DNA from 4 places in the Nostoc cf. commune SO-36 genome. Region 1 is predicted to be linked to each of the others. Evidence: predicted binding sites of a transcription regulator. Region 1 holds the regulator's gene; each other region holds the start of a gene.
The links. Region 1 encodes NtcA, which controls nitrogen genes in cyanobacteria. Its sites were predicted from a motif close to TNTGTANNNNNNNNTACANA; they were not measured.

Region 1 (3,415 bases):
ATTTGATGCAACATGTGATCCAAAAACGGAACACCTGTTGCTGCTGTGCAAGTTCCTCTACCATCCAGGTTGATCGTAACTTGCACATCAGTTTCACCAGTGGTGCGGTGAACAGTCGCAATCCGAGAGGTTTCAGTTAAGCGATCGTAGTTTGAATTAATTTTGCTGATTTGCATGGGAAATAGGGCATGGAGAATAGGGCATAGGGCATGGGGAATGAAAAATGGACAAGAATTATTACTAATACTCAATTCCCAATGCCCCATGCCCCAATTATCTTACATTCCCATAATTTCATATCCTGCATCTACATACAGAATTTGTCCGGTAATGCCGCTAGACAAATCACTACACAAGAAAGCCGCAGCATTGCCTACTTCTAACTGAGTGACGGTGCGTCGTAGGGGAGCTACTTCTTCTACATGATGAATTGCATCCAAAATCCCACCTACTGCTGAAGATGCCAAAGTGCGGATGGGGCCTGCGGAGATGGCATTGACGCGGATATTTTGCGCCCCTAGTTCGGCAGCTAGATAACGCACACTCATTTCTAAGCCCGCCTTGGCAACTCCCATAACGTTGTAATTAGGGATTGCTCTGACACCGCCTAAATATGTCAAAGTGACGATACTACCTCCCTCTGTCATCAAAGGTTTAGCTGCACCACTTAACTGCACCAGCGAGTAGGTACTAATTTCTAAGGCGGTGTTGAAGCCAGAACGGGAGGTTTGGCTAAAATCTCCGCTCAAGTCGTCTTTGCTAGCAAAGGCCAGACAATGGATAAGGATGTCTAGCTTTCCCCACTGTTCGCGGATTGTCTCAAAGGTAGATTTAATTTGGTCTTCATTTTGGACATTACAGGGAAGAAATAAACTGGGGTTGAGGGGTTCTACCAACTCCGCGACTTTTTTCTCCATTTTGCCGCGTTCATCCGGCAGGTAAGTAATACCCAGGTTTGCTCCGGCTTTATGCAGCTGTTGGGCGATGCCCCAGGCGATCGAGCGGTTATTGGCAATACCTGTAACAAGGGCATTTTTTCCAGTCAGATTTAGCATATAAATTGTTAATGCGATCGATCATTTAGGAGCATACTAGAATCTGAGGCTAATTTATCTTTGTTTTATACAGGATTTGCAAAAATGAATATTGGTAAGAGTGTTTGCTGTGACAAAATTATTGATTTTTCCTAAAGATTTTCTCAAGATATCTTTATTTGTTCTTCAAAAAACCTTTTAAATACAGCTATTGGAACTACTTATCAACAATTAATAGCTGAAAGGATCAACAATTATGTATCATAATAAACAAAGAGTTATGAAGAGATTAGTTTGAGTATAGGAAAGTACAGAAAGGTTGACGGTGCTATATTCATTTTTCGGGTGTATTCTTAGGTAATCAGTTTTTGTTTTTCCGGCATTGGGTAGGGGAAGGGAGATGATCGTGACACAAGATAAAGCCCTAGCAAATGTTTTTCGTCAGATGGCGACCGGGGCGTTTCCGCCAGTTGTAGAAACGTTTGAACGCAATAAAACGATCTTTTTTCCTGGCGATCCTGCCGAACGAGTTTATTTTCTTTTGAAAGGTGCTGTTAAACTTTCCAGGGTGTACGAGGCAGGAGAGGAAATAACGGTAGCGTTGCTGCGGGAAAACAGTGTTTTTGGTGTATTGTCATTGCTGACAGGAAATAAGTCGGATCGCTTTTACCATGCGGTTGCATTTACGCCTGCGGAATTACTGTCAGCACCAATTGAACAAGTGGAACAAGCACTCAAGGAAAATCCAGAATTATCAATGTTAATGCTGCGAGGTCTGTCTTCGCGCATTTTACAGACGGAGATGATGATTGAAACTCTTGCTCACCGAGACATGGGTTCTCGCTTGGTGAGTTTTTTGTTAATTCTTTGTCGGGATTTTGGCGTTCCTTGTGCAGATGGGATCACTATTGATTTGAAGTTATCTCATCAAGCGATCGCAGAAGCAATTGGTTCAACTCGTGTTACCGTTACTAGGCTACTAGGGGATTTGCGTGAGAAAAAGATGATTTCTATTCACAAAAAGAAGATTACTGTGCATAAACCTGTTACCTTAAGTAGGCAATTCACATAAAATCAATTGAAGAAAGGGGAATCGGCGCGTGTTGTATTTTGAAAGATGACACTAATAGCTAGAGGTAAATCAAAAATTGAGTAATTTCAGCTATTGCCAATTTCCACTTCTTTCCAGACAATGCTTAAAAGTAGTAGGCTGTATCTGGAAGGATTTCGGTAGCTAAAGATGACCACCGGATACATCCTCATCGCAGCAATTTTGATTCTGGGAGGCGTAATTGCCACCGTGGGCGATCGCATCGGCACACGAGTTGGCAAAGCCCGCCTCTCACTTTTTAAGCTTCGTCCGAAAAATACTGCTGTAGTAGTAACTATTTTTACGGGCGGTTTGATTTCCGCATCAACTTTAGGGATTTTATTCGCTGCCGACGAAGGCTTGCGAAAGGGAGTCTTTGAGTTAGAGGATATTCAAACAGACCTCAGACAGAAGCGGGAACAGCTAAAAACCGCAGAAACTCAAAAAAGTCAGGTAGAGAGTGAGCTAAACCAAGCAAGAATTGCCCAAGCAAAAGCACAACAAGACTTACAGACAATTAATAAATCTTTGCAGGCGGCGAATGCCAAACAACTGCAAACACAAGCTCAGTTGAACCGCACCATTAGTCAACAAGCCCAAACTCAAACTCAACTTCAGCGCACTCAAGGTCAGCTAGGACAAGTTGTAACTCAGTACCAAAAAGCTATAGCTGAATTGCAAAGTGTTTACAATCAGAGAAAGGAGTTACAGGCAGCAGTTGAACTACTAAAGACAGAGCGTCAACGGCTGTATGCTGAAGCGAAAAAAGCCATTGACGAAGCCAAAACAGCCATTGAAAAACGCGATCGCGAACTCGCTAACCGTCAAGAAGCCATAAAACAACGCGATCAAAAAATTGCCCAACTGGATCAACTAATTCAAAAGCGTAATTTAGAAGTTGCAGCGCGAGAGCAAGTGATTGCCACACGGGAATCGCGCCTTAAAGAATTGGAAGGACAACAGGAGCAACTAGAACTAGAAGTTGCAAGGCTGGAAAAATATTATCAGTCTTACCGCGACCTGCGTTTGGGTAAACTAGCCATAGTTCGTGGTCAAGTTCTATCTGCTGGTGTAGTTCGCGTTACTCAACCTGCTGCTGCTCGCCAAGTAGTAGTACAACTTTTGCAACAAGCTAATCGCAACGCTAATGTTGAATTAAGTGAGCCGGGTGCAAATCCAGCCAATGTAGAGCTACTGCGTGTAACTCAAGATAGGGTTGAGCAATTGAGCAAGCAGATTAGCGATGGTCAAGAATATGTGGTGCGAATTTTCTCGGCTGGTAATTACGTTA
Region 2 (3,415 bases), 2.9 Mb from region 1:
AATGCATCTTCTCCAACCTCTACAGCTACCTCGACCACAAACGAGACAGGAATCAAGACAACTACTGAAGCAACATCTGTATCTCAAACTAGTAGTGATATTCCTGGAATAACAGATTTACCAAGGCTCGAAGGCAAGGCTACTGTGGTGCTAACGGTTAAAGGTTCGCCGATTACTATCGAAGTAGACGGCACTGATGCCCCCATTACAGCTGGCAACTTCGTAGATTTAGTGCAAAAGGGTGTGTACGATGGTTTGGCTTTCCATCGAGTTGTGCGCGAACCCCAACCCTTTGTAGTTCAAGGGGGCGACCCCCAAAGCAAAGATCCGAAAGTTCCGGCAGATAGACTGGGAACTGGTAGCTATATTGATCCAAAAACGGGAAATGCTCGTTATATACCTTTAGAAGTTAAGGCGAAAGGTTCCGATACTCCGACTTACAATAAACCATTTGATGCTACTGCTCAAGCCGTAGTATTGCCCCATAAGCTGGGTGCAGTAGCGATGGCGCGATCGCAAGCACCAGATTCCGCTTCTGCTCAGTTTTACATTGCTTTAGCAGATTTAGCGTTCTTAGATGGTAACTACGCCGTGTTTGGCAATGTCACTCAAGGCTTTGATGTTGTGAACAAAATTAAGCAAGGCGATCGCATCGATTCGGCTAAAGTTACCCAGGGTGCTGAAAATCTGAAAATACCAGGGCAGTAGGAGGAAGAGAGCAGGGGGCAGCCGGAAAATAATACAACTCCTAACTCCTAACTATTAACTCCTAAATTGGCAAAGGTTGTTGTCACTGGTATTGGTCTTGTTTCCGCCTTGGGTGGAAGCTTAGAGGATAGCTGGCAAAACTTGCTAGCAAGCAAATCTGGAATTAAGTTACATCAACCATTTCCAGAACTTAAACCACTTCCTCTAGGTTTAATTGCTCAACAACCATCTGAGTTGACAATGTTAACTCAGATGGTTGTTTCTTCTGCTTTGCAAGATGCTGGTTTAGTTCCACCCTTAGCTGATTGTGCTGTAGTTATTGGATCAAGTCGCTCTTATCAAGCATCTTGGGAGAGACTGGCGCGGCAAATGTATAAAGATGTGGAAAATTTGCCCGTTTCTGATTTTGAAAATTGGTTAGATATATTGCCTCATATCAATGCGATCGCAGCTGCAAGGCAAATCGGTGCATCAGGTATACTTTTAGCACCGATGGCAGCTTGTGCAACTGGAATTTGGGCGATCGCCCAAGCAGCTTTGCTTATCCAAACTGGGCAATGTCAACAGGCGATCGCAGGCGCAGTGGAAGCACCGATTACACCCCTAACTTTAGCTGGGTTTCAGCAGATGGGTGCTTTGGCAAAAACTGGGGCTTATCCCTTTGATTTACACCGGGAAGGTTTAGTGTTGGGTGAAGGCGCAGCTGTGTTTGTCTTGGAATCAGCAGAGTTAGCAAAACAGCGTCAAGCAAAAGTGTATGGTGAAATTCTCGGTTTCGGCTTAACTAACGACGCATATCATGGTAATTCACCAGAACCTGAAGGTAAAAGTGCGATCGCAGCTATCAAACAATGTTTAGAACGTAGTTGTCTGACACCAAGTGACATTGATTACATTCATGCTCATGGTACAGCAACCCAGCTAAATGACCAGATAGAGAGTATGGTAATTCAGCGTTTGTTTCCCCAAGGTGTGGCAGTTAGTTCCACTAAAGGAAGCACAGGTCATACACTAGGGGCATCTGGAGCTTTAGGTGTAGCTTTTTCTCTCATGGCATTAAAGCATCAAATCTTACCACCCTGTGTAGGATTGCAGCAGCCAGAGTTTGACTTAGACATCGTGACAGCAGCACGTTTAAGCAAAATTAGGCAGGTACTATGTTGCAGTTTTGGCTTTGGGGGACAGAATGCCGCGATCGCGTTAGCAAAGTAGAAACTTGTCAGTTTAACTATCTGAGCCACATTACATATAAGTTTTACTTAAGTATTTGCTTTTGATATATAATTATCCTGCTTTTGCAGGCATTAGCAGAATATAAAAAATAAAACTGTAACAAAAACTACAAAATTCCTATTTTCCCAAAAAACAGGATAAGCTAAATACAGATGATATCCGGTTCGTAAAGATACCGTGATTAGGAGAAAATTTTATGATTTCAAAATCTCTGCTGCTGCCAGAACCTGCTTCTCCAGCGCATATATGCCCATTTGACCAAGCCTGTAGTTACTTAGAAGCGGCAGCTAAAGAATTAAATTTAAATCAGGGTTTGCTAGAAATTCTCAGCCACCCGCGTAAGGTTGTCACGGTTTCCATTCCCGTGAAACTAGATAATGGGGAAATACAAGTTCTCGCTGGACACCGGGTGCAGCACTCTGATGTCTTAGGCCCATATAAAGGCGGAATCCGTTACCATCCGGCTGTGACATTGCGCGAAGTATCCGCTCTAGCAATGTTGATGACCTGGAAATGCGCCTTATTAGGTATTCCCTACGGTGGTGGAAAGGGTGGCATTGCTATAGATCCCAAACGCTACAGTGTTGGCGAATTAGAGCGAATCAGCCGCCGTTATATCAGCGAGTTGATTAAAGATATTGGGCCTTCCGTAGATATTCCTGCCCCAGATATGGGTACTTCTGCCCGTGAAATGGCTTGGATGATGGACACCTACTCTGTAAACGTTGGTCATGCTGTACCAGGAGTTGTAACTGGGAAACCCCTTTCTATTGGTGGTTCTTTGGGACGAGAAATGGCAACTGGACGTGGCACGATGATTATTGTCCGTGAGGCCCTAGCAGATCAAGGTAAATCTCTGGCAGGAGTGCGAGTAGCCATTCAGGGTTTCGGTAACGTCGGCTGTGCCGCAGCAGAATTACTATATGAAGCAGGTGCGAAAATTATCGCTGTTTCAACTGGTGCTGGAGGAATATTTTCCGAAGTTGGTCTTGATATTCCCAAGTTGAAAGTCTACGCTGCTGAAAATCGCAAGAGTATTGTCGGTTTCCCGCAATCTGTACCAATTAGCAATGCAGATTTATTAACTTTACCCTGTGATGTCTTAATACCAGCAGCTTTGGAGAACCAAATCACTGAAGAAAATGTGAATCAAGTACAGGCGCAGATTGTCGCAGAAGCAGCTAACGGCCCGGTTACTCTTGAGGCTAACTTGGCATTAGAGGCGCGGGGTGTGACAGTGCTACCCGATATTTTGGCCAATGCTGGCGGTGTAGTAGTCAGTTATTTGGAGTGGGTGCAGGGTCTTTCTTACGTATTTTGGGATGAGGAGCGCGTCAACCGCGAAATGGAGCATTTGATGGTGCAAGCCTACCGTAAGGTGATTCACCAGTCTGAGGTGCGCCAAATTTCTTTAAGGTTAGCAGCTTACACACTGGGGGTAGGTAGAGTGGCTCAGGCGCTGACTGACAGAGGT
Region 3 (3,415 bases), 940 kb from region 1:
TTTGCTAGTTCCTTACTTGCGCGATCGCTTCTAATTGAAGTATGGTAATAAACTTCTGCTAAAAGTAAAGAATGTTAAGGATGTAAAAACAACAATACTTTACACCCAAACTGCTTACAGACGCGATTAATCGCGTCGCTACATTATGCTTCCTCAGAATTATCTCTCTTATTTCCTGGGGATGCTTCGTAAAGTGCATCGAGATGTTGACGCGCATCTTCAACGTTGATTGAACGCATTACCAAAAGCGGCTCTTTAATTAAATTGCCTGCGCTATCTAATAACTCAGGATGGGGTACAAACTGTTTTTTTGATGAATAATAACCATAGTTACCCTGATTATTTATAGGCGAGGAATTCGTCGGATAAGTTCGATCGCGATCAAAACTGAACATGATCAAGTTACGAATTAAGTTGCCAACAGCTATAAATGCAAGGATTGTAAAAGCAAGAATGTAAAGAAGATGTAACATTAGATTTTCCTCCAGAGTAGCAATTTTTAAAACTTTATTTTGTAACGCTTTGTTTCGCCGATACTATGACTCACAATTAAGACGAATATTTGAAGCACTTTTGGTGCTGTTACATCTATATGAAACTATTTGTCAACCGTTATTTCACTTACGGTAGCATAGGATACATTATCTTGTTAATCTAACAAATGTTAAGAAATTGTTAAGCTTTTTTCACTATCTCTTTAACGACTCGTTGATCATCTTAGGTAGACGCTTCCTCGGCTTGTCGTAAGACATCGATAAGTACTCCCAGGTGCTATTTATATCTCACGCCCTTGACGAAAGCGCATTGCGACATTCCAGCATTCTGTTACTAATTGATGCCAAGGCATTAACGTTGCCATATCAATCCCAACTTGTTTATCAGTAGCAGCAAAGAGCATTTTTGCCGTATTTAGTTCCTTCTGAGCTTGCTTAACCCGCAAGAGTAAGTCAGATTGCTCTTGATGACTCATAAACGATAGTTGCTCAGTTTCGAGTAAATGGCGCGATCGCGTAAACCAATGCTGAAAATCCTCTAGCAGAGGTTCTAAAACTGTTTTCAGCAACTCAGTCCCTGGTAAATTTGAGTCTGGCATAAATGAGAAGCATATTTCAAGCTTGCTTACTAATATTAACGTTATTTACGTTTCTTAATACTTTTATTATTTTTCTCATAATTTGGAGATGTAAAATTTTGTAACAAAAGACACAAATTTATTATATAGTCTTGATATCTGGTTTGTACAGTTCCTTTGGAGAGAAGGCTATAAGTATATATGAAAGGGAGTTGCAATTCATCAGATAATTTAGCGATGTCTACGACGGGCTACGCCTACGCATTGAATCCTGAATTTCACGCTCAGATAAAAAATCAAAAATTTATCTTTATGCCTGATTGAAGAAGGAGTCAGGAGTCAGGAGTCAGAATTCAGCATCTATATAATGGGGGATTCAAACCCGCCACCTAGAAGCGCCGCTAACGAAAGTATATTCACTGGGAGTCTTAAACCTCTTAATTCAGATGCGACGCTATCGCGGACTCGCTATCCTAGGTTGACTCTAAATCATTCTGAATTATTTCTAAAGCTGAAAAAAGCAAAAATCAAAGTCGTTATAGTTGAATAAGCCTACAGATTCAGATAAATCACCTTTTGTAATCACTTCGCCAATGGTTCAGCAGCCAATGTCGCCAAATTCATCAAATCAGTCACAACAGCCAGAACAAGTTGAAAAAATTTATTTACCGCGTACCAGCGAATCGGAGAACTTAAAAAAGATTCGCCACACTGCTTCCCATATAATGGCAATGGCAGTACAAAAGCTGTTTCCCAAGGCACAAGTTACAATCGGCCCTTGGATTGAAAACGGTTTTTACTATGACTTTGACAGTCCAGAACCATTTAGCGAAAATGATCTCAAAGCCATCAAGAAAGAGATGGTAAAGATTATCAATCGCAAGTTGGCGGTTATTCGAGAAGAAGTCAGCCGCGAAGAAGCCGAAAGCCGGATTCAGGCAATTAACGAACCTTACAAGCTAGAAATCCTGTCAGATATTAAAGAGGAACCAATCACGATTTACCACCTGGGGGATGAATGGTGGGATTTGTGTGCCGGGCCTCATCTGGAAAATACCAGTGAATTAAACCCTAAAGCAATTGAACTAGAAAGCGTTGCTGGGGCTTATTGGCGTGGAGATGAAACTAAAGCTCAATTACAACGCATCTACGCCACCGCTTGGGAAAGCCCAGAACAACTCGCTGAATATAAGCGACGCAAAGAAGAAGCACTGCGGCGAGATCACCGGAAACTGGGTAAGGAACTGGGATTATTTATATTTTCTGATCTTGTAGGGCCAGGTTTACCTTTGTGGACACCCAAAGGCACTCTGTTACGGAGTACTTTAGAAGACTTCCTCAAGCAAGAACAATTAAAACGGGGTTATTTATCTGTAGTAACGCCTCACATTGCCAGAGTAGATTTATTTAAAACCTCTGGACATTGGCAGAAATATAAAGAAGATATGTTCCCTTTAATGGCAGACGATCAGGAAGCTGCTGCACAGGAACAGGGCTTTGTCATGAAGCCGATGAACTGCCCTTTTCACATCCAAATATATAAGAGTGAGTTACGCTCTTATCGAGAACTACCGATGCGCTTGGCGGAATTCGGTACTGTTTACCGTTATGAACAATCAGGGGAATTGGGCGGTTTAACGCGGGTACGCGGTTTTACTGTAGATGATTCTCACCTATTCGTCACCCCAGAACAGCTAGATAGTGAATTCCTCAGTGTGGTGGATTTGATTTTGTCGGTGTTTAATAGTCTGCAACTGAAGAACTTTAAAGCTAGGTTGAGTTTCCGCGATCCAGCTAGTGATAAGTACATTGGTTCAGATGAAGTTTGGGACAAAGCCGAAGGTGCAATTCGCCGTGCGGTTGAAACCTTGGGGATGGAACACTTTGAAGGTATTGGAGAAGCGGCTTTTTATGGGCCAAAACTTGACTTTATCTTTAGTGATGCCTTAGAACGGGAATGGCAATTAGGAACTGTGCAGGTAGATTACAACTTGCCAGAACGCTTTGATTTAGAGTACGTTGCCGAAGATGGTGTTCGCAAACGTCCAGTAATGATTCACCGTGCGCCTTTTGGTTCACTGGAACGATTAATTGGGATCTTAATTGAAGAATATGCAGGCGATTTCCCTTTGTGGTTAGCGCCAGTGCAAGCTAGATTACTGCCAGTGGGTGACACACAGCTAGACTTTGCTAAAGATGTGGTGGCGAAGATGCGTGCATTGGGCATCCGTGCAGAAGTTGATACTAGTGGCGATCGCTTGGGTAAACAGATTCGCAATGCAGAGAAAGAAAAAATACCCGTGATGGCTGTGATAGGAGCAAAGGAAGTGGAAACCAACACCT
Region 4 (3,415 bases), 590 kb from region 1:
AATTTCTGGAAGACCAAGGGGCAATCACTGGATATTGGAAGAAACTCGAAGGACGAGGACGCCCCAGACGGATGTACCAAGTTTCTCCGGAATGGCAAGTTCAAGCTCAGGATCTAGCTTTTCTTTGGCAAAATTACATTAATAGGAGGACAAAGTAACAAATAATTGATAATGAAGTAAGTCTCCTACAGTCAAACACTAACAATTAGTTATGGATACTGCTATTCTGCCATCTACGTTCCTGCTAACCTTGTTGTTATCGGTTGGGCTGTTTTTCTTTATTCGTGCCTCGACTAAAGACCGCACTGAAATAGCGCAACTGGTATCTGAGCAAGACGAAGCTGCTTTAATGTCTCAATTAAAAGAGTATTTTCGATCGCGGTCTTACCGAGTGGCAGCGGTAGACCGAGAACAAAACCAGGTGACTTTTGAAGGTTTTGTTAAACCCAGCTGGTTTTTAGCTATATTTCTAACTTTATTGGCAGCTACCGGGATTGTTTGTCTATCTCTGGTAGTATCTATGCTTTTTCCTAGCTTCAGTACCCTTGTTCTGGCTATGGTATTGTTATCGCCTTTAAGTGGTCTATTTTATTGGAAAAAATCTGGAAGGCTTGAAAAGGTGTCGCTCAAAGTAGAAACAACTCAGAGCGAACAAACCTTCTCAAGTAAGATAACCGTAGTTGCCCATCGAGACGAACTCAGTGAGTTGCAGAGGACTCTACAGCTAAAGCCTGGGAAATAATTGTTGCTTTTTGTGACCATCTTTTAACTATGATATGCAAACTTCTGACCTGACCTACTCTTTAGGCAATGGAAAGTAGGAAGGAGGACATCAAGACGGCTGCTTTGTCAGTTTTCCCCACGACACAAGTCATGGGGAAAAAATTTAAATTCATTAACTTAAATTCATTGACAGAGCAAGCTTTAACCATCTACTGCATAAGAGCGCAACTTCACTAGCGCTTTTTGAAGCGCTTGGCTCTATACCCACTTCCTTCTGCATCATCAAGATAGTATCAACCCATGCAATCTAGCGTGGTTTGAGACAGCTTTACTTTCCAACTACCTGGACTAGATTTACTGGCAAATCAGCTACAAACTAAAAAAAAATTAAATTTTGCATAAACTTAGCAATTTTGCCAGTTAATAGATAGTCAGGAGCCACATTCAATGCCTAAGATGACCATCTATGGTTCATCGACTAGCTAAGGCAAGAGATTCTTGACCTGGTGAAGGTTCTAACACCCTCAAGCTAGGAAACAAGAAATGGTTTTCCTCTACGTATTGAGCACCAAACAGTCCCTTTTCTGCCCAGAAATAACGATCTGTGGTGTGTTCATTTCGCTTTACGAGTAGCAAGGCCGGTGGCAAAATACCTTCAGCTTGAATGAATCTTCTCGCTGCTGTCACAGGCTTTTCTTCGCCACTCTCGATGCTATATTGAGGTACGTGCTCCAAAATGCGTCGTCCTTCCTGACGACGACGACTCTTCCTTTTGCGTCTCCTTGCCAATCTATTGTCCTCCTCTTTCAAGCTATAGATTGTAGTGATAGCTACAAAATCCGTCGTCATTATATAGGTTCTAGTTCAAAATATCAATAGTTTTTAACCTTTTAAGATAAGAAAGTTAATATGTTTGAACATAGAAAAAATAAAATCACCTAAGTATATAATCCCCTAGTAGAAACCATCTCTAAGAAAATTTTAGTTAAGCTTTATTACATGAGTGAGGTAAAAATTAAGTATCCTCTCTTAACATCATGCCTCAAAATCTATAATCTTGAGCAAGAGCTAAAAAATGTTAATGTCTGCCAGTTCCGATTTTCTTGCTCTGTGTCGAGAGCAAATAGCGCTACTAACCCAAGGGCTGGGAGCAACTTTAAGTATTGTGTACCTGACACAAGAATTGGTAGAAACTTCTTCAAGCGATGCAAAACTTATTCCTGTGGTGATTTACCCGGAAACAGCATTATTATCGCCAGAAGAGGAAAATGCTGAGGGGACAGCATACAAGCAGCTTCAAGTTGGAAATGCGTTTATATTACCCAATCATCAAAGAAGGTTATTGACAGCAGGTTCAGAATCTCCAAGCTCGTCAGGGGAGTCTGAGACACCAGATTCGTCTCCACCCCATCTAAAAGAGGAATACTTACTTAGTGGCAACCAAATTGTTTTACCTCTAATTTATGAGGGTGTGATGATGGGTTTGCTGGTGACAGGTAGGCAAGACCGGGCATGGAATGAACACGAGCAAAGTCAGATTCAACAGATAGCTCAAACATTGGCGATCGCTTGTATTTTAGATCAACGCCGAGCATGGTTTGAGCAGGAGTTACATGAGCAACAAATTCTTCAAGAAAAACAGCGCGATTTGCTAGATAATCTGTTGCATCAGTTTCGTAACCCATTAACGGCGTTGCGGACTTTTGGCAAACTGCTATTGAAACGACTAAGGCCCGCAGACACTAACCGGGATGTGGCAAATAGTATTGTGCGGGAAAGCGATCGCCTCCAAGAATTGCTACAACAATTTGAGCAAGTAATTGACTTGACTGAAGCAGATTTAGCACCACTACATTTGCCAGAAGATGAAGTATTTGTAGAAGCAACCATCCAAAAAGACGCTAAACCGCCGCTATTATTGCCGGGAACGGGAGATAAAGCAGTTGACTGCTCCCTAGCAGATATATTAGAACCATTATTAATATCAGCCAAAGCGATCGCTCAAGAGCGGAAGCTAAAACTAATAACTGAAATTCAACAGAATTCATCCCTAGTGCGTGCCAATGTTAAAGCATTACGAGAGGTCTTAACTAACATCATCGATAATGCTTTGAAATATACTCCCACTGGTGGCAAAATTTTGATTCAGGCGGGGCAAGAAAAAGGGAATTTTCAAGGAATTGTCATCAGCGATAACGGGCCTGGGATTCCACCCCAAGATTTAGAACATCTTGGAGAACGGCATTATCGTGGTGTACAAGCGCAAACAGAAATTCCCGGTACAGGTTTAGGGTTAGCGATCGCTAAACAATTAATAGAGCAAATGCAGGGCGAAATCGAGGTTTTCAGCCCTGCAATCAACTCTAAATTCACTTCACCCAGTGCGCCGGGAACTACGTTTATTATTTGGTTGCCAGAAGTTCAAAATTAGTCATTTGTCCTTTGTAAATACTAATGACTAATGACCAATGACTATCTTAATGAAACGAACAAGTTTTGATTGATGGTCATTTGTAAATCGGTATCTGGATCAATAGCGATTAAGTCAACGCTATTTCTGCCGAAGAACAGACCAACCAACGCACCGATACCAGCACCACCCAAGACTTCTTCTGTGGCAATGGCGCGATCGCCTGTGACAGCAGATACCGCAGCGGCTGCACCTGCACCCAATACAGTATTTTGAATGATT

Region 2: a site for NtcA is predicted at 2,035-2,054, ahead of ANSO36C_RS23660 (Glu/Leu/Phe/Val family dehydrogenase). Genes of this name have one in related genera too.
Region 3: a site for NtcA is predicted at 1,191-1,210, ahead of ANSO36C_RS01755 (DUF2605 domain-containing protein). Genes of this name have one in related genera too.
Region 4: a site for NtcA is predicted at 1,541-1,560, ahead of ANSO36C_RS08400 (DUF3155 domain-containing protein). Genes of this name have one in related genera too.

Annotation. Positions count from the first base shown of each region.
Region 1 is NZ_AP025732.1:1,320,086-1,323,500, reverse strand. Features, by position in the region: gene hisB (imidazoleglycerol-phosphate dehydratase HisB) at 1-176, opposite strand, end outside; gene fabI (enoyl-ACP reductase FabI) at 279-1,055, opposite strand; gene ntcA (global nitrogen regulator NtcA) at 1,435-2,106, shown strand; gene ANSO36C_RS05845 (DUF3084 domain-containing protein) at 2,275-3,415, shown strand, end outside.
Region 2 is NZ_AP025732.1:5,225,039-5,228,453, reverse strand. Features, by position in the region: gene ANSO36C_RS23670 (peptidylprolyl isomerase) at 1-708, shown strand, start outside; gene ANSO36C_RS23665 (beta-ketoacyl-ACP synthase) at 775-1,920, shown strand; gene ANSO36C_RS23660 (Glu/Leu/Phe/Val family dehydrogenase) at 2,138-3,415, shown strand, end outside.
Region 3 is NZ_AP025732.1:384,408-387,822, reverse strand. Features, by position in the region: gene ANSO36C_RS01760 (DUF2973 domain-containing protein) at 144-473, opposite strand; gene ANSO36C_RS01755 (DUF2605 domain-containing protein) at 776-1,093, opposite strand; gene thrS (threonine--tRNA ligase) at 1,666-3,415, shown strand, end outside.
Region 4 is NZ_AP025732.1:1,910,182-1,913,596, forward strand. Features, by position in the region: gene ANSO36C_RS08390 (PadR family transcriptional regulator) at 1-158, shown strand, start outside; gene ANSO36C_RS08395 (cofactor assembly of complex C subunit B) at 212-742, shown strand; gene ANSO36C_RS08400 (DUF3155 domain-containing protein) at 1,195-1,512, opposite strand; gene ANSO36C_RS08405 (GAF domain-containing sensor histidine kinase) at 1,799-3,154, shown strand; gene ANSO36C_RS08410 (S-layer homology domain-containing protein) at 3,196-3,415, opposite strand, start outside.